Regions from separate parts of the Vibrio sp. YIC-376 genome, predicted to be linked through region 2. Evidence: predicted binding sites of a transcription regulator. Region 2 holds the regulator's gene; the other holds the start of a gene.
What was found. Region 2 encodes CRP, which controls carbon source genes, mostly activating them, when cyclic AMP is high. Its sites were predicted from a motif close to TGTGANNNNNNTCACA; they were not measured.
Positions count from the first base shown of each region.

Region 1: the regulator CRP is predicted to act here: its motif matches at 5,811-5,826, upstream of udp (uridine phosphorylase).

Region 1 is NZ_JBBWFK010000011.1:102,108-109,981, forward strand. It holds gene WJM94_RS18985 (COG3014 family protein) at 1-783, opposite strand, end outside; gene hinT (purine nucleoside phosphoramidase) at 857-1,207, opposite strand; gene WJM94_RS18995 (methyl-accepting chemotaxis protein) at 1,521-3,512, shown strand; gene WJM94_RS19000 (DUF1887 family protein) at 3,666-4,826, shown strand; gene udp (uridine phosphorylase) at 4,956-5,714, opposite strand; gene WJM94_RS19010 (zinc/cadmium/mercury/lead-transporting ATPase) at 6,026-7,874, opposite strand, start outside.
Region 2 is NZ_JBBWFK010000023.1:14,214-22,087, forward strand. It holds gene WJM94_RS23075 (ABC transporter ATP-binding protein) at 1-1,030, shown strand, start outside; gene WJM94_RS23080 (TIGR02444 family protein) at 1,027-1,515, shown strand; gene WJM94_RS23085 (hydrolase) at 1,700-2,707, shown strand; gene WJM94_RS23090 (YheU family protein) at 2,741-2,953, shown strand; gene WJM94_RS23095 (phosphoribulokinase) at 3,076-3,945, shown strand; gene crp (cAMP-activated global transcriptional regulator CRP) at 4,186-4,818, shown strand; gene WJM94_RS23105 (DUF1338 domain-containing protein) at 4,967-5,758, opposite strand; gene astD (succinylglutamate-semialdehyde dehydrogenase) at 6,006-7,463, opposite strand; gene astA (arginine N-succinyltransferase) at 7,492-7,874, opposite strand, start outside.

The DNA.
Region 1 (7,874 bases), on a different contig from region 2:
GAGGTCTTCGCGCATACCCAAATTCTTTGCCACGTACATCGTACTTTCGATGACTTGCGGATTATCGGGCATCACTGCCAGCGCGCGTCGATAATCGACATAAGCGCTGTTGAGGTCTCGTGAAGCTTCGTATAACAAACCTGAAAGGTAGAACAGATACCCATTTTGCACCGCGCTAAGTTTTTCCCCTGCATCGGGATATCTGGCCAGTACACTCCCCAAATTAGCGGACATGCCTTGGTTTTTCAGATCCTTTTCAGCGGCTTCTAACTCTTTTTCACGCGCTTTTCTTGCCGCTTCCTGCACCTGATTCGCTCGACGAACTTCGACTAATGCGCCTTCCAGATCATTTTTCTGCAAATAATTCAGCGCAAGATATAAGTGTAGGAAGCCCAACTCATAATCAGCGGGTTGGTAATCTTGAAGATTATCGTTGACCGCCAGAGAACCAACATTAGTGGCAGTTTCAGAGACAGAAATGATGGCACGATCTTGTTGGGTACGAACAGCGCGATCACTGTTTTCCAATGCGCGGAGGCTGGCCGGATAATCTTGAGCGAGAAATGAAAGTCGGCCTTTTTCGAAATTGCCAAGTATCTCACCACCTACATCACTCGATTGAATTTGCTTGGCTTTTGCATATTCTCCGGAGGCTACGGCCTGATAAACTTCTTGGTTCTGATCGCTGTAGTGACTAAACAATTTACCAGCAGATAAATTAGCACAACCAGACGCCATAAGAGCCCAACTAACCAGCCCTAACAGCTTCACACCTAATTTCACATTTATCTCCACAAATGTGTGCTCAGAAAAGTAAACAAATTGGGTGGCACAATTACCACCCAATTTAAGTCGCTTAGCTCAACACCATTGGGCCTAAAGGACGACCGCCTAATAGATGCATGTGAATATGATAAACTTCCTGACCGCCATGAGGATTGCAGTTTAGGATTAAGCGGTAACCGTCTTCGGCAATGCCCTCTTCTTTTGCAAGTTTTTTCGCGACAGTAAATAGGCGACCCATCATCGCTTCGTCTTCAACTTCCATATCATTGATAGTAGGAATCAATTTATTTGGGATGATAAGAATATGGCTCGGTGCACGCGGGTTGATATCACGAAAAGCAGTTACTAAATCGTCTTGGTAAAGAATGTCTGCTGGGATTTCCTTACGAATAATTTTACTAAAGATAGTCTCTTCCGCCATGGGTACTCCAATTTATAAGGTTGTGTAACCCATTTAGTATGCGCCAAGCAAAAGCATAGCTCAATAAAAACAGTGTTCACTTAACATTATTACTTAAGGTGTTTAAAACTAAGCTATTTTTGTCGTGTGCGTCATAAAATGTGCGTCTCAGACTCAATACAATCCGGTGAATTTTGTTACTTTTTTAAGACAATTATAAATTATCCCCAAATCACCTGAGATGCTTGCCAGAACCGGACTAAAACATTCCGAAAACTGCATTTTAACGTCATTTGGAACTCTTTTGTCTATTTCTGGGAGAGGACACTCACTTATGCGAGGTTCAGTTATTAAACGGATGTATGCGGGTTTTGCACTGATCATCATCCTATTTGCAGTCACCATTGCCATTATGATGGGAGGAATGAACGACATCCATGGAAAATTCCAGACCGTTTCAAAGTCATCTTTACCACTCGTTTCTCTATCAAACCAAACCAGTGTAGAACTACTTTCTGCTGACAAATCTTTTAAAGACTTCCTGACCACTGAGAATAAGCAGCGCATGGACACAATGCGTCAGGAGTTCGCCAAATCTCATCAGCGATTCGAGTCAACCTTGAGTCAGTTAGAATCCGCAAGTCAAATCTATCCCTCTCTCGCAGAACCATTTACTGAGCTAAAAGAATTAGAGAAAAGCTATTTTTCTGAAGCTCTAGAAGCCATGGACAACTACGAAGCGATGTTCATGGCGCAAGAAGAGGTACAAAAATCTTCTCGCCGTTTCCAAAAACTGAATACAGAGCTTTCAGTCGGGCTGAAAGAGTACGTTGCGGATCAATCCAGTATTTCGGTGAAGGTGATGGCCAAAAGCTACTTCATTAAGCTGAAAGATGCAGAAGTGATAACGTCAGACGCATTAGCAAGTTCAAACTCAGAGTTTGTAACAAAAGCCGTCGCTAAAAACCGCAAAACGGTCACGCACTTAAACGATGCGTTCCGTGGTCTGGCAGCCCATTTACCAGAGATCGAAAAAGCCTTTGGCGATTCCGTCGAGCAGTTTACTCGTGACGTAGGTAAACGTGGCGGGGTACTGGATCAGCACAATAACTACCTGATCGCTCGCGCGGCTTTGTATGACAATATAGCCAACCTTGCCAACAAGGTAGATACAACAATGACTATCCTCGAGCAGTTCACCACAACTGCAACAGATAAACTGAATGAATCCCTGACTGAGGCGGGTGACATCTACTCTGCCGGTGTAACAAAAGCGGTGATCATTGGTGTGGTAGTCGTACTTTTTGCAGCGGCGATTGGTTATCACATTGCACAAAGCGTGCGTGAGCCATTAACTAAGATCCTCAACGTTCTTGAAAGTCTCACCGAAGGTGATATGACGCAACGCATTGATGTTCGATATAAAAATGAATTTAGTCGTGTGAGCGGCCACATCAACTCTTTAGCAGACAGCCTGCATGACATCCTAGTGAGGCTGAACGAAGCGTCTGAAAATCTGGCTTCGACTGCAGCAACCAACGAACAAACCTCTTCTCAAGCTCAGGGACAATTGAGTTCTCAACGTGAACAAACCGCCAACGTTGCAACGGCTATGACCGAGATGTCGCATTCAGTTCAGGAGGTAGCGCACAGTGCTCATGGCTCATTGGAGATGGTAAAACGCGTCGAGTCTGCATCAGAAGAAGGCCGCACTATCATGAGCGGCAATATCACAACAATTAATCAGTTGGAAACGCGTCTGCATGAATCTGTCTGCGCCGTATCAGAATTGCAGAAGATGAGCGGCCATATTGGCTCGATTTTGGATGTCATCCGTAATATCGCGGAGCAAACCAATCTGTTGGCACTCAATGCGGCCATTGAATCCGCTCGTGCAGGCGAGCAAGGACGTGGTTTTGCCGTTGTGGCCGATGAGGTACGCGTACTTGCTTCGAGGACCACGCAGTCGACCACTGAAATTGAGTCGATGATCAGTAATCTGCAATCAAGATCGCAGTCAGCCAGCCACGTTATTCAAAGCTGTATGAATGATATGGAAATGTCTGTCGAACAAGCCTCGAAGGCAAATAGTTCGATGGAAGAAATACAGGCATTGATCATCGAAATCAGTCAAATGAGTACTCACATTTCACAAGCTGCTGCGGAGCAAAGCGAAACATCTGCAGCCATCGCGCGAAGTATTGAGGATATCAACCACATCGCAGATGAAAGCTATCAGGCGATGTCAAACATAGCGCAAACCAGTGAGTCCCTGACTCATTTAGCACATCAACAAAACGAGCTGGTACATCGCTTTAAATTATAAATAGGGATATTTCACTGGTTCAACCAATTGTATAAGGGCGACTTTTTATTAGATCGCCCTTGTTTTTTATCGGCCGTGTCTACATATGGTTATTATGGCCGACTCAACCCTTTTCATATCTATTTTAGAGCGGCCGCATAAAAAGGAAAATCTATGGCTGTTCATGTTGGTATTATTGACCAAGACCCAGTGAGATTGGTTACCCCTCTATTGGATAATCGCACACTAAGTTCTCATATAGTCTTCATAGGCGATGCAAGCCAGAAGGATATGTATAACCGACTGAGTAACGTTCTAGCGCAGCGAGAGATTACCTCCGAATTCTTTGAGATCCCTTCCGCCGTTAATACTACTTTGATTAAGCAATCGATTCAGAAGCTGGCTAAAGATCTTCACGACCGTGGTGAGGATGTAAAATTGAATGCCAGTTGCGGTCTTCGCCACCGATTGCTATCTGTATACGAGGTTTTCCGCACCTATCACTGGCCAATTTTCGTCGTTGAGCCAAACAGTGACAGATTATGTTGGCTTTACCCTGATGGTCTAAAGGATACCCAGGTCGAAGATCATATTACGATTGCTGACTACCTAACGATTTTTGGTGCGCGAGGCGAATTCCAATACATTGATTTACCACCTCTTCTTGATAAAAAGTTGTATGAACTTGGTGAGCGTTGGGCATCAAACGCCCTTGAGCTTGGTCCTGGTCTTGCCACGCTAAACTACCTTGCTACCACATGTCGCAAAGAACAGAAACTGGATGTAGAGCTTTCTGAGAAACAACAAGGTTATCGTGAACTAAACATGCTAATCAGCGATCTTGTTGAAGCCGAAATTGCTACCTACGAAAACGGCATCCTCACGTTTGCGAATGAAGACGCACGTCGTTTTTCTAATGGTGAATGGCTGGAAACTCTGGTACACAGCACGGTGAAGCAGATTCAAGACACCATGCCAACGATTCAGGACCGATCTTTGAATGTTCAGGTTTATCGTAAGCTTGGAGAAAGTGAAGTTAGAAACGAACTTGATGTGGCGACAGTGGTAAACAACAAACTACATATCATCGAGTGCAAAACGAAAGGCATGCGTGATGACGGCGATGATACGCTGTACAAACTGGAATCACTTCGTGATTTGCTAGGTGGCCTACAAGCACGAGCTATGCTGGTGAGCTTCCGCCCTTTGCGTCATAACGACATCACCCGCGCAGAAGATTTGGGACTGGCTTTGATTGGCCCTGATGAGTTAAAAGACCTTAAAACTCACCTTGCAGCTTGGTTTGAAGCCGCTGGTGGCTCAGACGAAGTTTAATCGAGAGCATCGAGAGTAAAGAAGCCGCTGAATCGCGGCTTCTTTACCATTTATCCCACCGTTCAATAAACAAAAAGCCAGAGGACAACCTCTGGCTTTTTCTATTCTTTTCAGTCAGATAATGACGAATTAAAGCATTTTACGTGCAGCTTCTACCACAATTTTGATTGAGCGAGCTTCCGTCTCTTTCAGAGTTGAATGATCTGGAATCTCTTTTTGTGTACGGTTGATAATAACGCCCGCGACACAACCCGCTTTCAGACCAGAGCTTGCACACATAGTAAGTAGTGTTGCTGACTCCATTTCAAAGTTCAGAACACCCATGTCTTGCCACTCTTTCATTGAGCCTTGGAAGCGCTTAACCACACGGCCTGTGAACGTATCGTAGCGCTCTTGTCCTGGGTAGAAAGTGTCACTTGAAGCCGTAACACCCATGTGAACCGTTGCTCCGGACTCTTCTACTGCGGCTTTCATTGCAGTCGCAACATCAAAGTCAGCAACCGCTGGGAACTCCATAGGAGCGAAGTGCAGGCTTGCACCATCCAGACGAACAGAACCTGTCGTCACGATCATGTCACCCACATTTACATGTGGTTGAATCGCACCCGTAGTACCCACACGTAAGAAAGTGCGAACACCAAGCTGTGCCAACTCTTCAACAGCGATAGACGTAGATGGACCACCAATACCTGTTGAACAAACAACAACTGGCTTACCGTCCAACTCTGCACGGTATAGCGTGTATTCACGTTGACTAGCAAGGAATACTGGGTTCTCCATTTGCTCCGCAATTTTTTGTACGCGTGCTGGATCACCAGGAATGATGGCTAGAGTTGCACCATTAAGATCGGCTTCAGTAACACTTAGATGGAATACAGCTTGAGACATAAGTCGCTCCTTGTTCTGGCTTATTTTTGGGAGTAATAAGCTCATTAATATGTGGTTGGGTACAGAAGCACTGTAACGAACCTTAAGGGGACATATAGTGATATTGGTCACACCAATAAAATGCAATAACATAGCACTTTCACATAAAATAGACTCTGGTCACACTATTTATGAAATTAAAGCTTGGTTGCATATTAAATGAGCGACTGTCATATCCCAATAATCAAACTGGACAATATTGAGCACAGGAAAACAAAAACCCCGAGACACTGTCATATGCCCCGGGTTAAATATAGTGCAAGTTTATTTCATTACGACACTTGCTTTGACTTAAAACGTAACAGCCGCAAAGCATTGAGTGTCACCAGTGCCGTTGCTCCACTATCCGCCAACACTGCAACCCAAAGCCCCGTGATACCCAGCAGACTGGTCACCAGAAACACACCTTTCAGGCCAAGTGCCAATGCAACGTTCTGGCGAATATTATTCATCGTCGCGCGTGATAGCTCGATCATTGCGGGCAACTCCAGCAATCGATTATGAGTCAGTGCGGCATCTGCGGTTTCCAGCGCGACATCAGTGCCTCCTCCCATCGCAATACCAATACTGGACGCTTTCATCGCAGGCGCATCATTGATACCGTCTCCAAGCATCGCAACCGTGTGCTGTTTAGAAACCGTTTCAACGTAATGCACTTTATCTGCTGGCAACAAACTGGCTTGATAATCTAACCCTATTTGGGTCGCTATCGCTTCGGCACTGCGAGGGTTGTCTCCAGTTAACATCACCGAAGAGATCCCAAGCGCTTTAAGAGCTTGCACTGCTTGATGTGCGTCCTGCCGTAGCGTGTCCTGCCAGGCAATGACACCAATTACCTCTTCCTCACGGCGGACAATAACGACAGTTTTGCCCAAATCTTCCAACTCAACGATCTGTTCTTCAAGCGATTGTGAAAGTTGAAAGACGGCTTTTGAAGGCGCAATAACCTGAACCAATGTTCCTTCCACTACACCCGTTACACCCGAGCCCACTTGTGCGGTTTTTTCGCTTGCTTCGGGAATCGCAATACCTAAACCTTCTGCCTTATTGACCAGAGATACCGCCAATGGATGACTCGACCCAACCTCAATCGCAGCAGCAAGACTAAGTAGCTGCTCTTCAGTCACTCCGAATGAAAGGACATCGGTGACTTGTGGTTTGCCCTGTGTCAGCGTGCCGGTTTTGTCAAACGCAACTGACTCCACTTTTCCTAGTAGTTCCAATGCCGCGCCGCCTTTGATCAATGCCCCACGACGTGCAGCAGCGGCTAAACCAGACGTAATCGCAGCGGGTGTTGAGATAACCAATGCGCACGGACAAGCGATAAGTAATAGCGCTAAACCACGGTAAAGCCATGTTTCCCAAGGTTGAGCGAACAGCAGTGGCGGTGTGACGACCACGACCAACGACACCACCATCATAAACGGCGTATACCAGCGGCTAAACTTGTCCAGAAAACGTTCCAGCGGTGCTTTTCGTGATTCCGCCTCTTCAATTAAGTGCAGAATTCGGTCGATAGCATTGTCACCTTGTTTCGACGTCACTTGCATCCGCACGACTTTATCGACGACAACAGCGCCCGCCATTATTTTACCGCCCTCGCCGCGCTCAACAGGAATCGATTCACCGGTAAGCGCGCTTTCGTCAAAGCTCGCCATCGAGTTCATCAGGACACCATCGGCAGGCATACGGCCGCCGGGAGCCACTTCTATGACATCTCCCGGTTGAAGTTGCGAGGCAGGTACTTCAGTGCGCACACCATCTTTAATCAAAATGGTGTTCTCCGGAACCAAATCCATTAGCGCCTGAATGCCGCTCCGGGCACGAGAAGAGGCGTACGCTTCTAATTTTTCACCAATGAGGAACAGCAATAAAACCATTGCTGCTTCTGCCGTTTCACCTAAATAGAGTGCACCTAACGCCGCAACAGTCATTAAGGTTTCGATAGCAAAAGGGGTTCCTCCTTTCGCTAACTTGGCGGCTTTCCGTGCAATCGGATACAAACCCAGCAGACAGGTTAAGGTAAATATCCAGGCACCAATTTGAGGGTTTATATTCGAAACGATGGCCGCAATCAGCATCGCAGCAGAGATAGCGAAAATGTGCAGATTGTCTTTAACG
Region 2 (7,874 bases):
ATTCAGTTTTGAGTTCCGTCAACCGGCGGCGCTGCCAAACCCAATCATGATGATGGATGACGTCTCTGCGGGTTACGGCGACAATTTAATTCTGGAAAAAATTCGCCTTAACCTCGTTCCGGGTAGCCGAATTGGTCTTCTAGGCCGCAACGGCGCGGGTAAATCAACGCTGATCAAATTGCTTTCCGGAGAACTGAAAGCACAAGGTGGCGATCTGACCTACTCACAAGGGGTGAAGATTGGTTACTTTGCTCAGCATCAACTAGAAACTCTGCATCCTGAAGAAACGCCGCTGCAGCACATGATGCAAATCGCCCCCGATCAAACCGAACAACAGCTGCGTGACTACTTAGGTAGCTTCGGTTTCCAAGGTGATAAAGCCCTGGAAAAAGTGGCCCCGTTCTCAGGTGGTGAAAAAGCACGTCTGGTATTGGCATTAATCGTTTGGCAAAAACCAAACCTATTGTTACTCGATGAGCCTACCAACCATCTGGACTTGGATATGCGTCAAGCGCTGACCATGGCACTGCAAACTTTCGAAGGCGCGATGGTGATTGTCTCGCACGACCGCTACCTGCTGCGTGCCACAACCGATGACTTGTACCTTGTTCATGATCGCCAAGTTGCTCCATTTGATGGTGACTTAGTTGATTACTACAAATGGCTTACTGAGCAGCAAAAAGCAGAGCGTAAAGAAGCGCAAGCGGCACAACCTGCCAAAGATTCAGCCAACAGCGCTGCTGCAAAAAAAGAGCAGAAACGTCGCGAAGCAGAATTTCGTAAACAAACCGCACCAATTCGCAAAACGCTGACACAATTAGAAAATAAAATGGATAAGTTAGGTGTAGCACTAGCAAAAGCTGAAGAACAATTGGCGGATAACTCACTTTATGAAGCCGAAAATAAAGCTAAACTAAATGAAGTGTTGGCACTTCAGGCATCGAGCAAGTCGGAGCTTGAAGAGGTAGAAATGGAATGGATGTCTGCTCAGGAAGAACTGGAGCAGATGGAGCTCGAGTTTAACCAATGACAGATAAACACGCGGAATACACTCTTACCTTAGAACACCTGTGGCAGTTCAGTCTGCAGTTTTATGGCGTGCGAGAAGTAAAAGAAGCGTGTTTATCATTGCAAAACAATTATCACGGGAACGTGAATCTGCTACTGCTGCTCCGTTGGCTTGACGAGCAGCAGCTCATTTTCCAAGAAAAAGACTGGCATCTGGTACAGAGCTGTCTTGGTCGCAGTGAAACGTTACTGCACTCTTTTCGCGAACTAAGACGTCATCTCAAGTCGCAAGTAAACGATGCGTTATATCGCGAGACCTTGCAGTTTGAACTGCAACTCGAGAAGCAACAGCAATCCGACTTGGTGAACTGCATCAACTCCCTAACCCTGATTAAGAATGATGGCGATCCGCTCACGCTCAGATATTGTCGCCAGCTAGGTGGTGAGCACTTGCAGCATGCTTTTGCTATCCCAGTGCCAAACATTCACCCGCCCAAACATCCATAAATCGCCATAAATAACTTGGAAAGCTGACTATTCCACTGCGTAGTTGTCCTTGAACTTACGCCAGTGACTACGCTCTGAATCCTGCATCTTAAAGTCATTTGGGTATAAAATACCTATACTATGTAAAGGATTATATTAATAAGTCCTCCTATGGATGTCGGAGGGCGTATAAGAGCAGTTAGGTATGACACAATTTTTTGCAGCCGCAGGGATGAAAAACCCGCACCTTCAGACCCTTCTCCCACGCTTTATTCGTAAAAAAGCGCTGTTTACTCCTGTCTGGCAGACGCTGGATACCGAGGATGGTGACTTTCTCGATCTTGCCTGGAGTGAAGATCCAAACAAAGAACCCGCTCAACACAAACCAATCTTCATCCTGTTTCACGGCTTAGAAGGCTGCTTCTACAGTCCTTATGCCAATGGATTAATGAATGCCTTTGCTCAATCGGGCTGGATCTCTGTGATGATGCACTTTCGTGGCTGCAGTGGTAAACCAAACAAAAAGGCCCGTGCGTACCATTCCGGTGAGGTAACGGATGCGCGTTATTTCCTGGAGCATCTTGAGCAACGTTTTCCGCATAGTCCCAAAATCGCGGTTGGCATTTCCCTTGGTGGCAATATGCTGGCGAACTATCTGGCGCAATACAGAGATAACCCCATCCTGAAAGCGGCAGCCATAGTGTCCGCGCCACTCGATTTGGCCGCCTGTGCTAACCGAATTGAACAAGGTTTTTCCAAAGTATATCGACGTTATTTACTCTCATCACTCAAACGTAACGCCTTACAAAAGCACACACTACTCCATGGTGAACTGGCGCTCTCTTACAACTCCATCAAACGCGTAACGCGCTTACAAGAGTTTGACGATTTGATCACCGCGCCACTGCACGGTTTTAAAGATGCTCATGATTATTACACCCAGTGTTCTGGCTTGAGTAAGTTGCAGAAAATCAAGCTGCCAACCCTGATTATTCATGCCAAGGACGATCCATTTATGACCGATGAAGTCATTCCAAAATTCGTCCTGCCAGATAACATCGACTATCGCTTGTATGAACATGGCGGTCATGTCGGTTTTATCTCTGGCTCCGCGTTAAAGCCGAAGTTCTGGCTGGAAGAAGCACTGCCCTCCTACTACCAGTGCATCGCTGCCGGTCACCTTTCTGCTGTTTCAAAACGTAAGACACAGTAAACTGGGGACCCATCATAAAATTTCGAGGTATTTATGATCATTCCTTGGCAAGACATTGCGCCGGATACGCTGGAAAATCTGATTCGTGAATTCGTTCTTCGTGAAGGGACGGATTACGGCACGGTAGAAGTCTCCCTGCAAGATAAGATCGATCAGGTAAAGTCACAACTAGAAAAAGGTGAAGCAGTCATTGTGTATTCTGAGCTGCATGAAACTGTAGATATTCAAAGAAAAGCAAAGTATTAGACTCTTCACATTTTACCGTACCCCAGTCGATGACAAGGCGTTGTTACGTGCTATAGTGGGTTATCAATTGTGCAGTAGACACCTGCTGCACCTTAAAGGAAAAACTTTCGACAAGGTTTGTCATGTCAGCTAAACACCCAATTATTGCGGTTACCGGTTCATCTGGTGCCGGAACAACTACTACATCTGAAGCCTTCCGTAAGATGTTCAACATGATGAACGTCAAACCGGCATGGGTTGAAGGTGACAGCTTCCATCGCTTTACTCGCCCGGAAATGGATATCGAAATTCGAAAAGCACGCGAACAAGGCAGACACATCAGCTACTTTGGTCCACAAGCCAATGACTTTCCTGGCCTGGAAAAGTTTTTCCATCAGTACGGCGAAAACGGTACTGGTAGCATACGCCGTTATCTGCACACATTCGATGAAGCCGTACCATACAATCAGATGCCAGGGACTTTCACTCCTTGGCAAAATTTGCCAGAGAACAGCGATGTACTTTTCTATGAAGGGTTACATGGTGGCGTTGTAGATGGCGACGTGAACGTAGCTCAGCACGTCGATTTTCTGATTGGCATGGTACCGATTGTAAACCTGGAGTGGATCCAAAAGTTCGTGCGCGATACACGTGACCGTGGCCACTCACGAGAGGCCGTCATGGACTCCATCGTTCGCTCGATGGATGACTACCTGAACTTCATCACTCCACAGTTTTCACGTACTCATATTAACTTTCAGCGTGTACCGACGGTGGACACTTCAAACCCGCTCAACGCGAAAGGTATTCCGAGTTTAGATGAGAGTTTTGTGGTGATCCGACTTCGTGGTATCAAGAATGTCGATTTCCCATACCTTCTGGCCATGATTGATGGTTCGTTTATGTCACGCCACAACACCATCGTTGTACCTGGCGGAAAGATGAGCTTTGCGATGGAGCTGATCGTACGGCCTATCCTACAACAACTCATAGAAACAGGAAAAATTGGCTAAAAATCTCGCTTTCGTAGTGTTTACTTTTCATACCGTGATCATGTGCACAGTTTTGCGTACAAAATAGCAACCATGGCACGATTAAAATCAAGAAATAATCCTAGAAAAAGGATACTATTTCTTACCGAAACACAAGATAGCTTGCAGCATATAAAAAGTGCTCTTATTCTAGTAAACCTGATTCAGGCTTAGCTAAAATATGGATAGCGCAAGCGTACCCTGCAGAGGAAGTGAGATATTATGGTTCTAGGTAAACCTCAAACCGACCCAACATTAGAGTGGTTTCTTTCACACTGTCATATTCATAAGTACCCATCAAAGAGCACGCTAATTCACGCGGGCGAAAAAGCGGAAACCTTGTACTACATCGTTAAAGGTTCTGTTGCGGTTCTTATCAAAGACGAAGAAGGTAAGGAAATGATCCTTTCTTACCTAAACCAAGGTGACTTTATTGGTGAACTTGGTCTATTCGAGGAAGACCAAGAGCGTACAGCTTGGGTTCGAGCTAAATCTCCTTGTGAAGTGGCTGAGATTTCTTTCAAGAAATTCCGTCAGCTTATCCAGGTAAACCCAGACATCCTAATGCGTCTTTCTGCGCAGATGGCTCGTCGCCTTCAAGTAACTAGCCAAAAAGTGGGTGACCTAGCGTTCCTAGACGTAACTGGTCGTATCGCTCAGACGCTTCTGAACCTGGCAAAACAACCAGATGCGATGACTCACCCAGATGGCATGCAAATCAAGATCACTCGTCAAGAAATCGGTCAAATCGTTGGCTGTTCTCGTGAGACAGTAGGTCGTATCTTGAAGATGCTAGAAGAGCAGAACCTAATCTCTGCGCACGGTAAAACTATCGTAGTTTACGGTACTCGTTAATCTCTGATAAGAGTAACGTAAGTCAAATAAATCAAAGCCACCAATGGCAACATTGGTGGCTTTTTCTTTACAGATAAAAGTGAGTCAGTCTAGAGCCCCATTCCCAACGGCCTTAAGCAGCCATCGGGAATCGAGTTAACGTATTGAATTAACTATTCGTGCTCTCAAAGATTTTATCTGCAGAAGCAGCAACGAATCCTGGATAAAGTTCACCATTTGCCATTGGGTAACGTTTAGCAAATTCGTAGAAGCCACCTGGAATGATCTCAGAGCCTTCAGTAAAGTGAACAGGCACTTTATCAGCCATGGTGGAAGATTGCTCCAGCAAAACTTCTGGCGAGCCCTTAACTTCACCACCAGACTCGTTAATCACAAATCCAGCTTGACGTAAGTGATCATTCACTTCTTGCACTTCATTGTGCTGGTTCAACTGATTCACGCTAACCGTAAAGTGGTTTGCACCGTAACCATGTGCAGCAAGCCAGGACGCGTATTCGCTCTCTTTAGCCAGAGTCTGATAATCTGCAAAACTTAGGTCCCATAAACGGCCACCATGCAAAAATGCGCTGCCTGTCAGTTTCTCTGCATCTACTTGTGCCACCAGCTTCGCAACAATCGCTTGTAGCTCTGGAGAACACTCTTCTACTTTGAGCTCACTAATAAAGACTTTTGGCTGTTTTGGATCTGGGTGCTCGTAGTGCTTAGCAACGAGTTTCTTGCTTTCAAAGACATAATCACCACACGCTTCATAGCCAATCGCTAAAAATGGCTTAGCCAGCGTTTCAATGCCAAGAGGCTCAACATTAAATGTGCGTAAAGCAATATGGTCGTTAATTAAAGGTTCATCTTCCTGAAGAAGCTGATGAACTTTAGCAGCAGAAGGGCATAGACGTTGAATGTAGTCTTGCCATAGTGATTCAAATAACACATCGGGCGTCATAACGGCTCCTTGTTACGAGATGTAGGGATAAGATAAGAATGTTGGCGGCTCGTTCACAGCCTTAAAAGCTGTCCAGAATAATGAACGAGCAGCCACCAACCTGTGACGGAATATCAGTCAGTCTAAACACGCTTGTCTAAGTTTTTAATCACTTCACTAGTCAGCCAACGCACATTAATACTCCATACATCAGCAGTGCGCTGGCAAACTGAGCCACAGTACATTGCCGAGGCTCATATACTTCAAATTAAAGCGTTAAACCCGGGCTCAACGTTGCAGGTAGTTCAGTCGCGCTACCTTCCATAGATGCCATTGGGTAAGCACAGTAATCCGCTGCGTAATATGCGCTTGGACGAAGGTTACCTGATGCACCAGGACCACCAAATGGCGCGTCGCCACTTGCACCAGTCAATTGACGGTTACGGTTTACAATACCGGCACGAATGTGGTCTACAAAGTATTCCCACTCTTGGTCATTCGTTGAAACGAGACCAGCGGACAGGCCAAAGCGCGTGTCGTTCGCCAGTTCCACTGCCTTTTCCAGACCTTCGTAACGCACCAGCTGCAATAGCGGGCCGAAATACTCTTCATCAGGTAGCTCAGCAATATTAGTGACATCGATAATGCCCGGAGATACAAATGCCGCTTCCCCTGCTTTGGCTAAAACTAGACTCTCGCCGCCTAAAGACTGAAGATTTGATTGAGCATCCAGAATGAACTTCGCCGCTGCCACAGAAATTTGCGGCCCCATAAACGGCGCTGGCTCAGCGAACGGTTGATCAACACGAATGTTCTTCGTCGCTTCAACTAACTTAGTGATTAGCGCATCGCCTTTCTCTCCCAATGGCACGTACAGGCGTCGTGCACAGGTACAACGTTGGCCTGCACTGATGAATGCAGATTGAATGATGGTGTAGACCGTTGCGTCTAAATCGCCGTAGTTCTCAGAGATAACCATTGGGTTGTTGCCACCCATTTCCAGCGCCAGCATCTTGCCAGGTTGACCCGCGAATTGGCGATGTAGAATATGACCGGTGTTTGCACTACCAGTAAACAGTACGCCATCGATACCTTTCGCATCAGCCAGAGCAATGCCTGTCTCTTTGGCACCTTGAACCAGGTTAATCACGCCTTTAGGCAAACCCGCTTCTTCCCACAGCTTCATCGCCACCTCACCAGTCCAAGGTGTTTGTTCTGATGGCTTAAATACCACGGTGTTACCCGCCAAAATTGCAGGAACGATGTGACCATTTGGAAGGTGACCAGGGAAGTTATAAGGGCCGAATACTGCCATTACGCCTAGTGGACGATGGCGCAGGACTATCTGGTTGCCTGCAGCTTCACGTGTCGCTTCACCCGTGCGTTCATGATAAGCACGAATCGAAATTGCGATTTTACCAGCCATTGCAGCGGCTTCTGTGCGAGTTTCCCAAATAGGCTTACCCGTTTCTTTAGCGATCACTTCAGCAATCTTTTCGCTGTTTTCTTTTACTTTTTCTGCAAACGCAAGCACGATCGCTTCACGTTCTGCGAATGGACGATTTTTCCACTCCACAAAAGCAGCTCGAGCAGCGGCTACCGCTTGGTTAACCTGTTCAGCAGTTGCACCTTTACCTTGCCAAATCACTTCTTGGTTGTACGGAGACAGAGATGTGAACTCTTCACCCTGACCTTGTACCCACTCACCTGCAATCCAATGTGTCATTGTTACTATCCTTAAATTCTGTCTTCTATTACTGCGGTAGAAGGCGAACGAAGTCCCCTTCCTCTACCAATAGTGCGTCCGCAAGTTCTGGCGCAAGTACGACGCTCTTGCTCTCTGCGTCATACGCCGCTTTTGCCGCTGCGGCACGGAAGTTTTCGAATGATGAGTTACACATCAAGAAATCTTGTGTACTGTTGTGCGATGCGATTTTTACTCGAGCGCGGAATGAATGACGCACAGATTCAATATTACGTACGTCACACTCAACCGTTGGACCCGCATCGAAAATGTCTACGTAACCACGGTTGGTAAAGCCTTCACGCTCCAGCAGCTTCAATGCAGGACGAGTTTTGTCATGTACCTGACCGATTACTGCTTGTGCTTCTGGACTGAGCAGGTTGATGTAGATTG